DNA from 4 places in the Ruegeria sp. AB8 genome. Region 4 is predicted to be linked to each of the others. Evidence: riboswitches for the same ligand, from Rfam matches in the RefSeq annotation. Region 4 holds a riboswitch; each other region holds the start of a gene.
The links. A riboswitch is a leader RNA that binds a small molecule or an ion and turns the genes downstream of it on or off. The one in region 4 is predicted to bind cobalamin.
Positions count from the first base shown of each region.

Region 1: linked by a shared signal. The riboswitch ahead of ACR0CG_RS19260 (DUF1636 domain-containing protein) and the one ahead of ACR0CG_RS03055 (hypothetical protein) in region 4 are both predicted to bind cobalamin.
Region 2: linked by a shared signal. The riboswitch ahead of ACR0CG_RS05275 (DUF4198 domain-containing protein) and the one ahead of ACR0CG_RS03055 (hypothetical protein) in region 4 are both predicted to bind cobalamin.
Region 3: linked by a shared signal. The riboswitch ahead of ACR0CG_RS08940 (DUF1636 family protein) and the one ahead of ACR0CG_RS03055 (hypothetical protein) in region 4 are both predicted to bind cobalamin.

Region 1 covers NZ_JBQGAB010000022.1:2,997-7,695, forward strand. The annotation lists gene ACR0CG_RS19250 (YybH family protein) at 176-682, shown strand; gene ACR0CG_RS19255 (hypothetical protein) at 854-1,189, opposite strand; cobalamin riboswitch at 1,677-1,884, shown strand; gene ACR0CG_RS19260 (DUF1636 domain-containing protein) at 1,979-2,359, shown strand; gene cobW (cobalamin biosynthesis protein CobW) at 2,356-3,411, shown strand; gene cobN (cobaltochelatase subunit CobN) at 3,415-4,699, shown strand, end outside.
Region 2 covers NZ_JBQGAB010000003.1:285,201-289,899, forward strand. The annotation lists gene ACR0CG_RS05265 (winged helix-turn-helix domain-containing protein) at 1-665, opposite strand, end outside; gene ACR0CG_RS05270 (LacI family DNA-binding transcriptional regulator) at 670-1,695, opposite strand; cobalamin riboswitch at 2,054-2,253, shown strand; gene ACR0CG_RS05275 (DUF4198 domain-containing protein) at 2,383-3,168, shown strand; gene cbiM (cobalt transporter CbiM) at 3,175-3,786, shown strand; gene ACR0CG_RS05285 (cobalt ABC transporter permease) at 3,783-4,364, shown strand; gene cbiQ (cobalt ECF transporter T component CbiQ) at 4,364-4,699, shown strand, end outside.
Region 3 covers NZ_JBQGAB010000007.1:60,453-65,151, reverse strand. The annotation lists gene cphA (cyanophycin synthetase) at 1-1,102, shown strand, start outside; gene ACR0CG_RS08945 (Mur ligase family protein) at 1,118-2,854, shown strand; cobalamin riboswitch at 2,963-3,165, shown strand; gene ACR0CG_RS08940 (DUF1636 family protein) at 3,267-3,623, shown strand; gene ACR0CG_RS08935 (ABC transporter ATP-binding protein) at 3,620-4,405, shown strand; gene ACR0CG_RS08930 (ABC transporter substrate-binding protein) at 4,424-4,699, shown strand, end outside.
Region 4 covers NZ_JBQGAB010000002.1:190,286-194,984, forward strand. The annotation lists gene ACR0CG_RS03045 (DNA polymerase III subunit gamma/tau) at 1-458, opposite strand, end outside; gene ACR0CG_RS03050 (protein-tyrosine phosphatase family protein) at 629-1,132, shown strand; gene ACR0CG_RS03055 (hypothetical protein) at 1,134-1,541, opposite strand; cobalamin riboswitch at 1,629-1,849, opposite strand; gene ACR0CG_RS03060 (alpha/beta hydrolase family protein) at 2,015-2,923, shown strand; RNA gene ffs (signal recognition particle sRNA small type) at 2,923-3,021, opposite strand; gene ACR0CG_RS03070 (bifunctional 2',3'-cyclic-nucleotide 2'-phosphodiesterase/3'-nucleotidase) at 3,061-4,699, opposite strand, start outside.

The DNA of each region.
Region 1 (4,699 bases), on a different contig from region 4:
AGAAATACACCCGATACGAGTTGAACAATCAGTGGTGTAGCTATCTGAAATTGCGATTGCCCTAAAAGCCTGTCGAATTGCGTTGCAATACGATCGTCCTGCAATGCGTTTTGCGTTGATAGGCGGGTTTGAACAACCGGCAAGGTCCAATCGCCGCAAATGCTTGGAGGCCGATATGACTATCAGGATAACCATGCTTTTTACTGGAATAGGGTTGGCTATCGCGACACCGGCGCTGCCCGACACCAGAGCCGACACTCCGCAAGCCGCACACGTAGCGTATCTTGCAGCGATCAACTCGAACAAACTGGATCAATTCCTTGAGACGGTCACTGATGACGTGGTCTTCATCGCACCCGGCGCGCCTGTTATGGAAGGCAAAGCCAAGGTCGGGCCTTGGGTGCGCGGGTATTTCGACGCCGTTCACACCAGTTGGAAAAAGCAATCGCTGGAATTTGTTGTGGCGGCGGACTGGGCGTTTGAGCGTTATGAGTTTACCGCCACCGATGTTCCGCGTGACCCGGGCCCTGCCACTGTTTCCACGGGCCATGGCATCAATATCTACCATCTCGAAGATGACGGAACATGGCGCGTGGCGCGGGATATCTGGTCCAACGCGAATACCTTCAGCGCCGGCAGATCAATCGCGCCCGCGTGTTCGGGGCGTGCCGAACCTTGCTGATCAAAAGATTTGATTGGTTGGCACGCCGCCCAGATGGCTTGGACACATACTGGATCGGCCGCTTTTAACCGGGTTCCGTCCACGGCCAACTACATTGGCCTCAGGACGGAACCAGGCAAGTACTTTTCTCGGCAACCGAAAGGCCCAACCCGCAGACCGGGCATTAGCGAATTACTGGGCCACAACTTCCTTGCAGCTGCCTTTGCCCCATCCGGATTTGCTGCCCGAAGCCGAATAGTCAAACGTGCCAGTCTTGAGATTCACGTTGTAATTCAGGGTAAAGCCGTCACCGATATACAGGTAAGTCAGGGTGTCGAGGCCGGGATACACCTCAGCCTTATTGTCGATATCACCAATGGTAATATGCCCTTTGTTCTGGCCTTCGTATTTGACCAGCGTGGCCGCCATTTCCGGATATTTTGCATCCGGCGCTTCACACTCGAACACCCGGTCTTCCGCAACTGCAGCGACGGGTAAGAACACAAGAAAAGCTGCTAACTTTTTCATTTTTTTGTTTCCTGGCATATTCTGTTCGCCGACGCCCGCTAAGGACAGTTTGAGGCATAATTTTGCAAAAATTCTGGCTACTCTGTGCACGGCAAGACGGCCATCAGATTCGATCTCGAAGCGGTCGTTTTTGCCGGGTCTTGCGCGAATACTGAAATGGAGTACCCCGAGCCGGTCGGAACGGCGGCTACTTAATCAACGAAACCCCAATCCCTCGGTTTAGCGATGCTCGGAGATGACGGTCGATTGGTCGCCGCAACGTCCACACACGGCCTGCCCCAGTGGCTCTGAAGCCGAATCTGCCCCGCCTGGCCGGGTCCCGCCGACCCCTTCCAAAATCAGCGAACATCACACTGAACCCCTCAATCACGCAGGATTTCCGGCGCAGCAAGCGCCCGGCGATGCCGCTGAGTGACCACCTCAGGTCGCTTTTCCCTTCCGGCGGCAAAACCGCGCATCCTGAAGCTTGACAAGTCCCCCGCCTGTGCCGCATGTCCGACCCGTTGGTGTCCATCCCTGGATGGATGAAAAGGGAATGCGTCAGCGGTTTTTCCGTCAAACGCAGCCGCCCCCGCGACCGTGACCGGAGAGGGTGCCCATAGCCACTGGCCGAAAGGCCGGGAAGGCGGGACATCTGCCAGAGCAAGCCTCTGACATCCGCAAGCCGGGAGACCTGCCAGCACCCGAAGAAGAAACCGGGCGGGGTGTTCCGGTGTCGGGTCCATGTGCAGACGCGTGGCCCGCATGAAACCCCGTCCCCCGCGAAGAGGATTTGGGGGGATGAGAGACATGACCGAGACCGCACCAGTCGAGTTGCTGGTCTGTACCACGTGCCGCCGTGGACTGCCCGTCGAGGATGATGAAAAACGCCCCGGCACATTGCTGCACAAAGCGCTGCAACAGGCCGACCTGCCCGAAGGCATCACGCTGAAACCCGTCGAATGCCTGTCGAACTGCGATCAGGGCTGCTCGATCGTGCTGCGCGGTGGACCGGGTCGCTGGACCTTTGTCTATGAGAACCTGAACGAAGCCGAACACGTTGACGTCATTGTCGACGGTGCGACCAAATATCTGGCGACCGAGGACGGCTTGGTCAAATGGCGTGAGCGCCCCGAACATTTCCGCAAAAACTGCGCCTCCCGCATTCCCCCGATTGGAGCCCTGAAATGAGCACTCTTGAGAAACTTCCCGTCACTGTGATCACCGGCTTTCTGGGCTCAGGGAAGACAACGCTGGTCAAGCACCTGATGCAGAACCCGCAGGGCAAACGTCTGGCGGTCGTGGTCAATGAATTCGGCGACGTGGGCGTCGACGGCGATATTCTGAAATCCTGCGCCATTCCCGATTGTCCGGCAGAGAACATCATGGAACTGGCAAACGGCTGCATCTGCTGCACCGTGGCCGATGATTTCATTCCGACCATCGAAGCGCTGATGGCGCTGGACCCGCGCCCCGATCACATTCTGATCGAAACCTCCGGCCTCGCCCTGCCCAAGCCGCTGCTGAAAGCCTTTGACTGGCCCGATATCCGCTCGAAAATCACTGTGGACGGCGTGATCGCTCTGGCCGATGCCGAGGCGGTCGCGGCAGGTCGCTTCGCTCCGAACGTCGAGGCGGTGGATGCCCAGCGCCTGGCCGATGACTCGATCGACCACGAAACGCCTCTTTCCGAGGTGTTCGAGGATCAGATATCCTGCGCCGATATCATCCTGCTGACCAAGCCCGATCTGGCAGGGCCAGAGGGTGTTGCCAAAGCCAAAGAGGTCATCGCAGCCGAGGCCCCGCGCCCGCTGCCCGTCGTAGAGGTTGCCGAAGGCGTCGTAGACGTCCGCGTCGTGCTCGGTCTGGAAGCTGCAGCCGAGGATGACATGGACGCGCGTCCGTCGCATCACGACGGTCATCACGACCACGAACATGACGACTTCGAAAGCATCATCGTCGAACTGCCGGAGCAAAGCGATCCACTCGATCTGGTTGCCAAGATCGAACGTCTGGCCAGGGAATTGAACATCCTGCGCGTCAAGGGCTATGCGGCAGTTGCCGGCAAACCGATGCGTCTGCTGGTTCAGGCTGTCGGTGCCCGGGTGCGTCATCAGTACGACCGCCCCTGGGAACCCGGCGAGGAGCGCCGCTCGCGTCTTGTGGTCATTGCCGAGCACGACGACATCAAAGAGGCCGAAATCCGGGATATCCTCGTGGGTGTGACCGAGGCCGCCGAGTAAGCCATGCACGTCGTCTTCCGCGAAAGCCACGGGCTTGAAGAAACCGAGACCCCGACCGATCTGGGCCAGAGCCCGGCGGATCTGGTGATGTTGTCCTTTTCGGACAGTGATCTCGGTGCTTTCGCGGCAGGCTGGCATCGCGGCGGTGGGCCGGAAGGGCGAATGCCGACGATGCGTTTGGCCAATCTGACGGCGCTGAAACACCCTCTGTCCGTTGACACATATGTGGAACAGACGCTTGACGGCGCAAAAGGTATCCTGATCCGCCTGATTGGTGGGGTGCCTTACTGGTCATACGGGCTGCAGCAGGTTCTTGCGCTGGCGCAGGCCAAAGGCATCGCGCTGGCGGTTCTGCCTGCCGACGGGCGTGAGGATACCCGGCTGGACGACTATTCCACCCTGCCCGTCTCGACCCTGCGGCGACTGGCGCATCTGTGCGACACCGGCGGCGAGGTCGCGGCGCAGGCCGCTTTGGCGCAGATGGCATTGGCGGCAGGTCTTTATGCCGGGCCGGTGATGGGGGCCAAAACCCTTCCGGAATGCGGTGTTTGGTGCCCTGACCGCGGCGTAACCCCGGTCGAAACCGCATTTACGAACGATGCGAAACGCATCATCGTCACTTTCTATCGCGCCTACCTGACCTCCGCCGACACCGCCCCGGTCGCCGCGCTGATCCACAGCCTGCGGGCGCGTGGGTTCGAGGCAATGGGCATGTTCGCCCCTTCCCTCAAGGCACCTGCCGCCGCCGATTGGTTGCGCCGAAACATCGTTGCACTGGAACCTTCTGCGATCATCAATGCCACCTCCTTCTCGGGCAAAGGTGCGTCGGGAACCTCTCCGCTTGACGCGGCGGGTGTGCCGGTTTTCCAGGTCGCTCTGGCAACTTCACGCCGCAAAGCGTGGGCCGAGGCCGAACGCGGTCTTTCCCCCGCCGACCTTGCCATGCACGTCGTGCTGCCCGAAGTGGATGGGCGGATCTCGGCAGGCATCGCCTCATTCAAGGAACCGGGCAAACGCGATCCGCACCTGGAGTATTCCCGCTTTGCCCACCGCGCTGAACCTGAACGGATCGAAGCGATCATTGATCGTGTAACCGGCTGGCTGAATCTGAACGACCGACCCAAAGCGGAACAGGTGCCGGTTCTGGTTCTGTCCACCTACCCCGGCAAGGACTGGCAGATGGCCCATGCCGTGGGCCTTGACGCGCTGGCATCAGCCGAAGCGATGCTGTCAGATTTGCAATGCGCCGGGTATGATACAGCCCCAGCCGAACCGATCGCCGACACAT
Region 2 (4,699 bases), on a different contig from region 4:
CTGTCCAGGGCGGCGTTGCACAGCCAGTCCACCGTTCCTTCGGCATCGCATGGTGCATAACCGGGGCACAGATGAGTTTCTATCACCCGTTCGGTCAGGTCGTAGCGTTTCTGAAAGCCATCCCGGCCAATGACGGTCAGCGCGCCCGAGCGCCACAAGAACTCCAGCGCGGTTTTGGACGGGTGCCAGTCCCACCAGCCGCCCGATCCTTTCTTTTCGTCCTTTCCCACATCGGACGAGGATACCGGACCGTGATCGCGGATGTGCAGCAGAACCGAGGCGAACTGTTGTTCAAATCCATCCCGCCGCCAATTCTTCCAGCGGGCTTTCAACAAATCGGCGTCGCGCTGAAAGCGCAGGTGCCAATGCCGGTAGAACTCCATCGGAATGACGGCGGCGTCATGTGTCCAATGCTCGAACAGCGCCCTGTCCCGTTCATACAGGCGCTTCAGATGTGTGCTGCGATAGGTGGGCCTGCGCGAAAACAGGATCATGTCATGGGCGCGGGCCACGGTGTTGATACTGTCCAGCTGAACAAAACCAAGCCGTCGGATCAGGTCCAGAAGATCCGCGCCCTTTGCGCTGCCCGACGGGGTTTCGGACAGCAAGTGACGATCCATGAACACCGCACGGGCTGTCCGGTTGTCCAGTTTCGGCAGTGCCAAGACTCTAACGCCGCTTCAGTGTGTCGCCGTAGCTGATTTTTGGCGTCAGGGTTACGCGGGTTTCAATCTCGGCTTCCGGGTCGGCCAGCTGTGCCGCGATGATCCCTGCGGCCTGGCGGCCGATTTCCAGCCGGCAGGCATCCATGGTTGCCAGTTTGCGGGGCAGACCTTGCAGCAGTTCGACATTGTTGAACCCCGCCAACCCGATCTGACCAGGGATGTCGATCCCCTGATCCAGCAGGTACAACAGCCCGCCAGCGCCGATCATATCATTGGAATAATACAGAAAATCCAGTTCCGGCGATCGTTCCAGCATCGCCTGCGTCATCTCGCGCCCCTTGGCCAGTGCCGACCCGCCCGAGTAGAACTCGCGGTCCTCGATCTCGATCCCGTGTTTGCCCAGAACCTCGGTAAAGCCCTCGAAACGTTTGCGCGCGCGGTGGTCCAAAGGCATCTTGGTCCCCATGAAACCGATATGCTGGTATCCGGCCTTCAGAATGGCCTGCGCCATTTCACGGCCGGCACGGCGGTGTGAAATGCCGACCATCGCATCCACGGGTTTGCCGTCGGTATCCATGATTTCGACCACCGGAATGCCCGCGGAATCCAGCATCGCCCGGGCCGCTTCCGTGTGTTCCAGGCCTGCGATGATCACGCCCGAAGGCCGCCACGAGAGCATCTCGTAAAGGACCTTTTCCTCTTTTTCCGGCAAATAATCGGTCACGCCGACCACTGGCTGCAATTCGGTGTCTTCCAGAACCTGATTGATGCCGGTCAGGACCTCGGGGAAGACCATGTTGGACAGTGAGGGGATGATGACCGCAACCAGATTGACCCGGCTGGATGCCAGCGCACCCGCAATTTTGTTGGGCACGTATCCCAGCTCTTTTGCGGCGGCCAGAACCCGTGTTCGGGTCGCATCCGATACATCACCCCGATTGCGCAGGACCCTGCTGACCGTCATTTCGGATACCCCCGACGCTTCCGAGACATCGCGAAGGGTGAGCGGGCGTTTTGTTTCTGTGGTCACGAGGCACCTGCACTGTTGTTTTGCCCGATGGTAGCGTGAACACGGCGACAAGTACAACAACTCTGCTTCTGCATCGGGCGCTGGGCCGGTCGGACCTTTTGTGCATCGGAGCGACCCTACATATTTGTAACGAGTTCAATTAAACACGCGAGTCAACGCCCGCAGTTTCAGGCCTAAAAATCTCAAGTCCGCGAACTGAACCGACGACTATTGAACACATAAAGAGATCTAGGAAAACACACACACTCGCGGTGGCGCATACCAAACCGCGTAGCAAGCGCGAACATGCAATTTCTGATTTCGCAAATGGCCCATGCAACGCCGCAATCAATTGTTGACCGTGTCTTACATATTCTGGCATGAACGCGCCATGTTCGGTTCCGGGGACATCTTCGGAAGCAATAGGGAATGCAGTGCGGCACATTTTGCCAACTCTGCAACTGCCCCCGCAACTGTAGGCGGCGAGCGCGGCTGATAATGCCACTGGGGTATCCCGGGAAGGTTAGTTTAGCGCTTTGACCCGCAAGTCAGGAGACCTGCCGAACATGCGCCCTTGGAAGGGGCGTTCATCATCGGCGACGGGGTGTGCGCCGGATCTGTTTGCCCGACAAGGCAGATGGCTTCGCGTTCCCCATCGTCAAAGCAGAATTGTTCCGGGGAAGGCGCGACGTGAGAAGGACTCGATTTGTGAAAAAACTGCTGGTGGCTGCAACGGCTGCTTTGGCGATGCCTGCATTGGCGCAGGCCCATTTCCTGCTGGAATATACCGACGACACGATGATCGAACGCCCCGGTGACGTTCCGGTCAAACTGGTTTTCTGGCACCCGTTTGAAGCTGGTCACGTGATGACCCTGGAAAAACCGGAAGAATTCTTTGTGATCCACAACGGTGAAAAAACCGATCTGATGGGTACGCTGCAAGAAACCACCTTTGAAGGACCGGACAACATTGCCAAAGCGTTCCTGGGCTCGATTCCGGTGAAGCGCTCGGGTGACTATGTGGTGGTTACAGTTCCTGCGCCTTACTACGAAGAATCCGAGGATATCTATATCCAGCAGATCACCAAGGCTTACCTCAACCGAAACGAACTGCCGACCGATTGGGATCAGCCGCAGGGGCTGGCCGCCGAGATTCTGCCGCTGAACAAGCCTTACAACATCATCGCCGGGTCAACCTTTACCGGTCGCGTGTTGAGCGAGGGACAGCCCGTCGCCGGCGCAAAAATCGAAATCGAGTACATCGCCGCAGCACCGGACATGACCGGCACCGGCGCGAAGGACGCCACCGTGTCCCCATTGCCGGGCGGCGCGTTGGTCGCGATTTCGGATGACAACGGATATTTCACTTTTGGTGTGCCAAAAGCCGGGTACTGGGGCTTCGCCGCTTTGGGCGTGGGCCCGGAAACCGAGCATGAAGGCAAAGAGCTGAGCCAGGATGCGGTCATCTGGATCCGCGCCTGGGATCTGGAGTAAGCCTGAATGCACATCGTCGACGGAGCCCTTTCCAACCCTGTCGTGATCGGCGGTGCGGTCGCCGCGGCTGGCGGGATCGCATTGGGCCTGAAATCGCTGGATCTGGATCGCATTCCCACGGCGGGCGTGTTGTCGGCCAGCTTTTTTGTCGCCTCGCTGATCCATGTGCCGATTGGCCCGTCGTCTGTGCATTTGATTCTGAACGGTCTGGCCGGGCTTCTGCTCGGCTGGGCCGCCTTTCCGGCCCTTTTTGTCGGCTTGCTGCTGCAGGCCGTGTTCTTTGGTTTTGGCGGATTGACCGTGCTGGGGATCAACACGGTGAATATCGCCCTTCCGGCGGTGCTGACCTGGATGATCTTTGGTCGCCTGATCGCACGTGGCTCACCTGTTCAGGGGGCGATCTGGGGCGGAATTGGCGGCGCGTTTTCGATCGCGGCCACAACGGCTTTCGTCGCGGTTTCGCTGGCGCTGTCCGGCGATGAGTTCCTGCCCGCTGCCAAGCTTGTCTTTTTCGCCCACATTCCCGTCATGGCTATCGAGGCCGTGCTGACAGGTTTTGCCGTTCTTCTGGCCCGCAAGGTCAAACCGGAACTTTTTGTAAAGGTTGCGTCCACATGAAACAGTTGATCCTTGTTTGTACGCTTGCTCTCGCCCCGCTCCCGGCTCTTGCGCATAAGGTTATTGCAGGCGTTTTTCCGGCAGGCGACGCAATCGAAGGCGAGCTGGGGTTTTCCAATGGCGATATGGCCGCAGACCAGGAAGTCATCGTCTATGGCCCCGATGGCTCTGAACTGGGACGCACAGTAACCGATACGGACGGTTTCTTTCTCTACAGCCCGACCAAAGCTGTGACTCATACATTCAAGGCAGATCTGGGTGCAGGGCACGTCGCCGAAGTTGCCATGCCGGCCGACGAAGTGGCCGAAATCATGGGGGTCGAAGCCGAGCTTTCTGAAACAGCCACGCCGGTTGCATCTGCGGATGGCGCGGCAGCGGTGACAGTGGCCTCGCTCTCGGATGAGGAACGAGCGGCCATCGCCAAAGCGGTGCGCGACGAAACCCGCCCACTGCGGCGCGAGATCGCCGCCTATCGCGAGCACAATGATCTGCAGAACATCTTGGGTGGTATTGGCTATATCATTGGTCTGTTCGGCATCGGCTTTTACCTGGCCGCGCGTAAAAAGATGGCCACCTGATGGCACATGCGCTGGAACCACAGGCCAAAACACTGGCCGAGGCAGGCAAAGCCGCCCATTTCGGGATGATCGGAGACTACGATCCCCGTATGCGCATCGTGCTGGCCTGCATCTTTGCCATCGTCACGGTTGCCCTCAACAGCATTCCGGCGCTGATCGGCGCTTTGTCCGTCTCGCTTGGGTTACTGGTGATGTCACGCTTGCCAGTCGGCCGGACCCTCAAGCGTATGGCCATGATGGACAGCTTCATCATCTTCATGCTGGTGTTGCTGCCATTCTCAATGCCCGGTGACGCGATGTTCACGGTTTTTGGCTTTCCGGCCAGTTGGCAGGGC
Region 3 (4,699 bases), on a different contig from region 4:
CGCGCGTGGCGGGCTGGTGCGTTCGGGCCTGGGCTATCAAAGCTCGAACGTTGCCGCCTGTCTGAACGTATCGGCCGACCATCTGGGGCTGGGTGGCATCAACACGGTCGAAGAGCTTGCCGTGGTCAAACGCGTCGTGGTGGAAAGCGCCACGGATACGGCCGTTCTGAATGCCGACGACATCAACTGCCTGAAGATGGCGGATTATGCCGGGGCAAGTCAGATCTTCTATGTCACGACCAATCCCGGCCACAGTCTTGTGAAAGAACATATCAAGGAAGGCGGCAAGGCCATCGTGCTGGAAAAAGGCATGAACGGCGACATGCTGACCATCTACGACAATGGCCTGCATATCCCCGTGCTCTGGTCGCACCTGATCCCGGCGACACTGGAAGGCAAGGCGATCTTCAACGTGCAGAACGCCATGTTTGCTGCAGCCATGGCCTATAGTTTTGGCGTTGATCTGGACAATATCCGCCACGGGCTGCGGACCTTTGACACCAGCTATTTCCAGGCACCGGGGCGGATGAACGTTTATGACGAACATCCGTTCAAGGTAATCCTGGATTATGGCCACAACCCCGCCGCCCTGAAGGCAATGGCGGCGCTGGCCGACCAGCTAGAGATCAAGGGCCGCAGGCTGTGCGTCGTATCGATGCCCGGTGACCGTCGTGACGAGGACGTCGAGGATGCGGGCGCGGCGCTGGCCGGTCATTTTGACCACTTCATCTGCAAGGCTGACGACCGCCGTCGCGGACGCGGGCATGACGAAATTCCTCAGATGCTGCGGCAGGCGTTGATTGCAGGCGGCACGCCGGATGAGGCGATCACAATCATCCCTGATGAGGTCGAAGCGGTGACGGCGGGTCTTGAAATGGCAGCTCCCGGCGATCTGCTGGTGATATTCGGCGACGACACCACCCGCTGCTGGAAACAGATCATCTACTTCAATTCGGATGGCGACGCGCCCGAAGCTGAAGCGATCGCCAAGCCTGCCCCTGTTGAGACCTCTTTCGAGGACATGTTCGATAGCGATCAGGCCCTGATCCGGGACGAGCGCGGCGTGCGTCTGGCCCGCGAAATCAGCGAAGACGCGGATTGAGCCGAGGGCACCGGAATGGACAGAATTGAAGAGCTTGAGACCGCGCTGACCATCCCCAGCGCGACCAGTGGCGCGTTTCGGGTAGACGATGCGCGCCGGCTGACCGGGCCCGGGTTGCTCTGGGATCACCCGGGCGCAATCATGGACGTCTTTTTTGACCAAGAGCAGTCTTCGCGTGTCATTGAGCTGTGGCAGCATCATGCACGTCGTGTGCTGGATGCGCTCGGCTGGCACCAAGAAAAGCTGACATATCGGGTATTCACCGGCGGCGTGAACCTTGCGATTTCAGCGCCGATGGATCAGCTATATTCAGCGATCTTTGCGGTCCAGACCGCATGGCATTTCTGTGCCGCGGCGCTGGTCGGGGAAACACCCGGCGATTTCGACAAGATGATCGCCAACGTCCGCGACGTCATGGCCAAAGAGGCAAATCCGGCCCTGATCGCCCTGATCCAGGCGGCGTCGGCGCGGGGCGTCGATATCCTGTGTGACGACGACGAGATTTCGATCGGCCACGGGGTCGGAAGCCGGACCTGGGCCTGGAACGCTCTGCCTGCGCCTGATGAAGTCGAGTGGGACGCCTTGCACAACATCCCCGTCGCCTTCATCACCGGAACCAATGGCAAGACCACAACGACCCGGCTGCTTGAGGCGATCGCCCGGGCGGCGGGCAAGGTTGCCGGGCTGACCTCGACCGAGTTTGTCCGCGTCGGCGACGACATCCTCGACCGTGGTGATTATTCCGGCCCCGGCGGAGCGCGCATGCTGCTGCGCGACCGGCGGCTTGAAGTCGCCTGTCTGGAGGTTGCCCGTGGCGGAATCCTGCGCCGGGGTCTTCCAACCCATGCCGCCTCGGCTGCGGCTGTCACAAATGTCGCCAATGATCATCTGGGTCAGTACGGCGTCAACACGGTTCCGGAGTTGGCGCAGGCCAAGTTCGCCGTGCATCGCACCCTTAAGAAAGATGGCGTTCTGGCCCTGAACGCGGATGACCCCTTTGTCCGGGATGAGGCGCTGAACACGTCCTGCAGGATCTGGTGGTTCTCGCTGGACCAGAAAAACGCACTGATCCAACAATCCCGCGAGCAAGGACATTGTTGTGCCTTCCTGCGGGACGAGATGATCGTGTTCTTCGATGGCTCCACGGAACAACCGGTGATTTCGGTTCACGATGTACCGCTCGCTATGGGTGGGGCTGCCAGGTACAATATCCTCAACGCAATGACTGCGCTGTGTCTGGCCTGCGCACTGGATATCCCGATGCAGGCCATTCGCACGGGATTGTCCGGTTTCAAGCCAGACGCCAAAGATAATCCGGGCCGGTGCAACGAGTTTTCCCATAGCGGCGCCCGCGTCTTTGTCGATTTTGCGCATAACCCACATTCGGTCGCAGCGGTGTGCGAGGCTTTGTCCGGACTTCCGGCAAAGCGCCGCTTCATACTGCTAAGCCATGCCGGGGACCGGTCCGATCAGGACATCATCGATGTCACGCAAACGGCATTGCGGTTCCAGCCGGATGTGATCGTCGCTGCCGAGCTTGAGGGTTATCTGCGGGGACGCAACCTTGGTGAGATTCCAAAGCTGATTAAGCAGGCGGCAATGAACAACGGTCTTCGGGATGAGCAGATCCTGAGCGCGCCTTCCCCGGTCGAGGCGAGCAGGACAATACTGGATCAGATCGAACCGGGCGATCTTGCCCTGTTGCTGGTCTTGTCCGAGCGCGAACAGGTTCTGAAACTGCTGGAGAATTGAACCGGCACGCTGAACGCGAGGCACCCGGGCAGTTACCGATGGATGCCGCTCCGCCGCCGAACAGAGTGTCCTGGCAACAATTCTGTATTGACGCATGCCCGGGTCTGAGGCACTTAGCTAGAAGATGGTTCCCGAAGGAAGACCCGAGGGATGAAAAGGGAATACGGTGCGGCCCAGTGGGCCAAGTCCGTAACTGCCCCCGCAACTGTAAGCGGTGAGCGACGCCAAACACCCACTGGCCGAATGGGCCGGGAAGGAAGGCCAAGCAAGGACCCGCGAGTCAGGAGACCTGCCATCAATGTTCAACCAACCCGGGGCGGGGCGCCCTGGAAGGAGGCTTAGATGGCACGTCAGTCACGTGTTTACATGATCAGCACCTTCTGTCCGCGCTTGGCAACAAGTGGAGCGGACCATGTCAGACGCCACTGATCATGTTCTTCTGATCTGTTCGACATGCAACGGTGATTTGTCTGCGGACAAAATACGCTCTTCTTTGTCAGATGCGCTGCCGTCCGCGTTTGCCATTCGCACGGTCGATTGCATGGCCGGGTGTGCGCAGCCGACAACTGTTGGGTTTCAGGCCGCCGGCAAAGCCCAATACCTGTTCGGCGACATCCGGACCCCGCATGACATCGCGGCCTTGGCCGAATTCGCGTTGCAATATCAGAACAGTGCCGATGGATGGACCTGCGCGTCCGACAGGCCGAGCGCGCTTTTTGACAAAACCCTTTCCCGTTTGCCCCGAATGACTTTGGAGGAGCATTCATGACGACCTCTGCATTTCTTGCCGTGCGTGACGTCGAGTACTATGCGCTGAATGGTGATGTACTGCTGCAAGCGGCGTCTTTCGAACTGGAAGAAGGTGCCATCCTTGCAATTGCCGGGCCGAACGGGGCCGGGAAGACGACGCTTCTGAACCTGTTGTGCGGCACAGCCGAACTGGCGCTGGGCGACGTTTTGATCAATGGGCGCAGCCTGAAACACATGCCCGCCAACCAGCGCGCCCGAATGATCGCTGTTGTCAGCCAGCACGAGCTGCCGGATAGCAGATTGTCTTTGCGGGAATATGTGGCCTTGGGGCGAATCCCGATCCGGGCTGACCGGTCGAAAGAGGGCCACGCCGCCGAACTGGACAGGGTTTTGAACCTGACAGGTCTGAGTGATCTGGCGGAAAAACGAATGGGCGTACTTTCCGGGGGCGAACGTCAACGCGCGCATATCGCGCGTGCTCTGGCACAGAACCCTTCACTATTGTTTTTGGACGAACCGACAAACCATCTGGACCCCGACGCCAAGGGGCGGATGCTGTCGCTCGTTGCCGAGTTGGGCATAACGGTGGTCATGATCGTCCACGACCTCGTCATGATCCCCGAATTCGCCACTCACGTGGCCATGATGAAATCCGCGCGGCTCACGGGCTTTGGTCCCGTGGCCGATGTGCTGACCTCGGACCGGGTCCGGGAAACCTTTGGCGTCGACTACCTGTGCTTTCACCATGAGGGCCGCGTGATTCCGGCGCTGGATATCCGAAAAACCTCGGTCTCAAACTAACCCTAGGAGCATCTTTGAATGAAACAGATCTGGTCGGTGGTCCTGACCACAGCCCTGGCAGGCGGTGCGTCGGCACAAGAAATTGCCGTCGACAATTGCGGCAAGTCGCTAGTTTTTGAAACTGCACCCGAGCGGATTGTCGTGCACGATATGAACATGACCGACATGGCCTTTGCGCTGGGTCTGCAAGACAAGATCGTCGGGCTGACCGGCATCACCGGATGGTACAAAACCAGCCCGGAATTCGATACGCTGCGCGGCGATATTCCCGAGCTTGCGCCCAAATACCCAACG
Region 4 (4,699 bases):
GTCTTGAGCAACGCGTTGAACGCGCTGGTCGAAAGCATGTGAACCTCGTCGATGATATAGATCTTGTAGCGTGCGCTGGCTGCACGATAGCGGACGCTGTCGATGATTTCGCGGATGTCGTTCACGCCCGTGCGGCTGGCCGCGTCCATCTCCATCACGTCGACATGGCGGCCTTCCATGATCGCCACGCAATGTTCGCATTGGCCGCAGGGTTCGGTCGTCGGTTTGCCGTCGCCATCGGGGCCGATGCAGTTCATGCCCTTGGCGATGATCCGCGCCGTTGTCGTTTTGCCGGTGCCGCGGATGCCGGTCATGATGAAGGCCTGCGCGATCCGGTCTGCCTCGAACGCGTTTTTCAGGGTGCGCACCATGGCATCCTGACCAACCAGGTCGGCAAAGGTTTCCGGGCGGTATTTGCGGGCAAGAACCTGATAAGCGGGGCGTGGCGAGTCGGTCATTTCTGCTCTGTCGGATTCGTATCAGAAGTGCAGCGTAGAGTGCGCCGCCGCCTGCGTCCACAGCCGGTTCGCGAAATTCATTTGGGAATGCTTCGGGATGCGCGTAAAAATGAAGGCGAAAGCATTTTTGACCGGATTCTTGTGCGTAACGATTAAGGAGGGCGCGTTGCATGTCTCAGATGATTATTCATGCGCTGCAGGTCGGAGGAGGTACTCTGGCCCTGACATCAATGCCGGGGCGTGGGGGTAAATATGCCCAGGACCTGAATGCGATTTCCGACTGGAAGCCAGGTCTTGTCATTTCAATGACGACCGAAGTCGAGATGCTGCAGGACGGCGCGCGTGACTTCGGAACCGACATTCAGGCGCGCGCCTGCCGCTGGGTCCATCTGCCGGTCGAAGATTTCGGTGCACCCCCCGACGCCGTGACCGCGCGCTGGCCCGATGTAAGCGCGGCCGTCCGCCATGCCCTGTCAGGGGGCGGGCGCATTCTGGTGCATTGCCGGGGCGGCTGTGGCCGGTCCGGAATGGTGGTGTTGCGCCTGATGGTCGAATGTGGCGAGCAACCGGGTGCAGCCCTGAAACGGTTGAGGGCGGTGCGGCCCTGTGCGGTTGAAACAGATGCACAACTGGCATGGGCCACGCAATTGATTCCGGCCAGCGCGGACCCGTAGGTCAGGCCGACAAATGTCCGGCCTGGGCCGCTACTTGGCGACCTGCCAGGGCCGAAGCTTCAAGCATGGCGCAGGGCGGGTCCGACAGAATTGCGGACGGCAGCGCACGGAACTCTGCGCAGAACATCATGTCTGCATAATCCTCCAACCTGTCGCCCGGAGTTTCCTCATTCGTTCCGCAAAACACCCGGATTTTGTCTGGCCGCGCGTGGAACCGGGCCATGCACCCTTCGGGGCAATGGGCAAGCTCGCTGCTGCCTTCAATGGCGAATTGCGGGGTTGCGGCCGGGCCGGCGCTTGCCACGGCGCGCGTCAGAGCCCGCGCCATTTGCGCCAGTGCCGGACAGGGTTTGCCGGTGCGCTGGCACACAGTGGCAGAAAATTCGTGTGTCCTTGTCTTCCAGATCATAATGCGCCCTCCGCGCGCGGCGCGGGGCAAGGATCAGGTGTGACGGGGCTATGCCATCAGGACCTGCCCGGACACCCCGCCCGAGTTTCGGTTTCAGTATCGATGGCAGGTCTCCTGACTTGCGGGTCATCGCTTTGCCGACCTTCCCAGCCTTTCGGCCAGTGGTGTTTCGGCATTGCTCACCGCTTACAGTTGCGGGGGCAGTCTCGGCCTTGGTTCCTTCCGGCAATGCCAGACAGAACCGCACCGTGTTCCCTTTTCATCCCGGCCCCGGAAAGGGCGCGGAAACCATCGCCTCATCGCTAGCGGTTGCGGGGTCCCCGAGTCAAGCGCATTGCGCGGGCCGAGGCATTTGGTCCGATGCGTGGTCGGGAAAGCGGACGTTTGGTCATGTTTGCACCGGGTTGACTTGAGCGGGCGACTGGCCTGACAGATAGGTGAACTGAACTGTTCAGTTGAGAGCGGAGCATGAGATGTTGGACATACAGGAACAGGTCTTGACCGAAGACATACGATTTCCCGCCGGGACGGCTATGCTGTCGGGTCGTCTGTACCTGCCTGTTGCAGCGCCTGATATCGTAGTTGTTCTGAACAGCGCGACCGGCGTTCCCCAGGACTATTATCAGCATTTTGCCCGGTGGCTGGCGGAAGAGCAGGGCATTGCCTGTCTGACCTATGATTACCGCGATTTCGGAAAATCGCTATCGGGGCGTTTGAAGGATTCGCGTGTCACCATGTCCGATTGGGCGCTGATCGATATTCCCGCGGCCCGGGCCGAGATGCGGCGGCGATTCCCAAGTGCGCGGCAGTGGACCATTGGTCATTCGCTGGGGGGTATGCTTGGGCCATTGCAATCGGATGTGGATCAGATCGACCGGATGATTTGTGTGTGTTCCGGCCTGGTTACGTTGTCGGATCATCCCTGGCCCTACCGGGGGCTGGCCGGAATCTTCTGGTACGGGCATGCGCCTTTTGCAGTTCATATGCTGGGGTATCTGCCCGGCAAGGCCATTGGGTTTGGTTCGGACCTGCCGTCAAAGGTCTACTGGCAATGGCGAAAATGGTGCACCTCGCCGAACAGCTATCTGCCTGAAATTGGCCAAGGCCTGCCCGCAGTGACCTGGTCGCGGGCCGGTGGTCCGGTTGACCTGTTTGCGATTTCGGACGACCAGATGGTGCCTGAAAATGCGGTCCGGAGGCTGGCCGAGCTATACGGCCCGGACGCCAACCGTCATGTGCTTGAACCAAAGGATTTCGGGCTGAAATCCATTGGCCACATTGGTGTTTTTGCGCGCAAAAACAAAGCGGTCTGGCCGAGGCTGATCGAGTCTGCGGAGCAGCAAGTCCGTTCCGACCGGAAAGATGTGACGATTGCGGGATGAAGTGAGAGGTTGGACATCGACCCAAGCGGGGCTCGTTGTGGCTGCTTCCTTCCGGACCTGACCAGGTTGGCGAGGCGCTCGCCCGCGCCAACCTCTCAATCGTCGATATAGGGAAGTTGCGCCAGGAAGACAACCCGTCAGAGTGACAGTCTGATCCGCAGAAAGCCTTCCGGGTCATGCCCCAGCACATGCGGATCGTATGCGTCCAGTTCGGAGAGATGCGCCCTTGCTCCCGGCCCGGTTTTCAGAATCGAAGCGTGGCCGGGAAGCCGGACAAGGCTGAAGGGGAAGGGCGCAGATTGCATCGGGTCGCCCGGTAATCCCCCCGAAAGATAGTCGCGCAGGACGTCCCTGATGGGTAAGGTCGGCAGATCGATCTGCCGGGCCTGATGCGCAACTGGGAAGTGTCCGCCGCCGCTGGCCCGGTAACTGTTCAGGGCCACAACGAATTTCTGGGTGGGTTCAATAGGGATTCCACCGCAGCAAATCTCGCAGACACGGTTTGCGGTGGGATCGACCAGCATTCCGTGAGAATCAAAACGCGCCGGCTGAGAAAGATCGATCCGATAGGTCAGGCCGAACAGCACATCGAAGTTATGCCCGGCCCGTGTTTCATCGGTCAGAGTGCGGACAGCTCCTGCATCAACCTGATTGAAAATGCCCGCCGACATTTCAAGCCAGTCACGGACCATGTCGCCGGTGACAAGCACGGCGCGCAGTTCATTCGGGAAAGAATGAAGATCCGAAACATTGCGCAAACGAACCTTTCCGGGCGGTACTTCCGTGTAGGAGCGCGGTCCCGCGCGGCCTCCGAACTTGCAGGGCGAAACAGCGGACAACAGTGGAAGCCCCCGTAGGTCTTCGTCCAGATGGAGGTTCAATGCCGCTGCCTGGGCGCTGGCGACCAAAGCGAGGCCCCGATCCGGTGCGCAAAAGCTGAAATAGCTTTGCAGGCTTTGATTGTTGTGGCCCACGGGTCTTGAGGCCAGTGCACGGGTTTCTTTGTGGCCGTAACTGAACAGATGCCGCATTCCGGGGTCTTCGGATACCGCTCCGTTCCCGTGCCGGGAAAGAACAGGAGGCAGCTGAACCTGCTGCCCGACAACCTTCCATGGCCCGGCAGAGGTTTTCTGCACATGCAGGTCGATGATGCCAAGATGCGTCCCGGCGACGCTAGGCATGACAACCGGTTTGCCATGTACATGCCCCCGGGTTGCGTCCGTATGATCCAGCCCTTCGTGATCCTTGCCGGGAAGTGTGAGATGCGTATGGCCTGCAACAATGGCGTCGATCCCGTCGATCGCGGCCAACGGTATGACGGCGTTCTCCAATCCGCGCGCGGGTTCCGAAGGTCCAAGGCCCGAATGCGCCAGCGCGACAATCACATCGCTGCCGTCCGTGCGCAGGGCCTCGACCGTCTTTTGCGCGGCCTCCAGAATATCTTCGAACACGACCACATCCTGAACCCTGTGCGCATTCCATTGCTCCGTCTGCGGCGGCAGGATCGACAAAAGACCCAGACGAAACGGGGTTTCGACGCCGTCGATCAGAAGAGAGCGTTCTAGTATTGCGCGGTCATTCCATTTGGCCCCGGTGGTCAATTGCCGGGCATTGCTGCAAATCACCGGGCACGGTGCGCCGTCCAGAATACGATTCAGCGTCGGCAGGCCAAAGTCGAAATCATGGTTGCCCAGTCCGATTGCGTCATAGCCAAGTTCCCGGAAGGCCTGAATCAACACGTGGTTGTCATCAGTCTGCTCTGCCGCCCAATCGCCA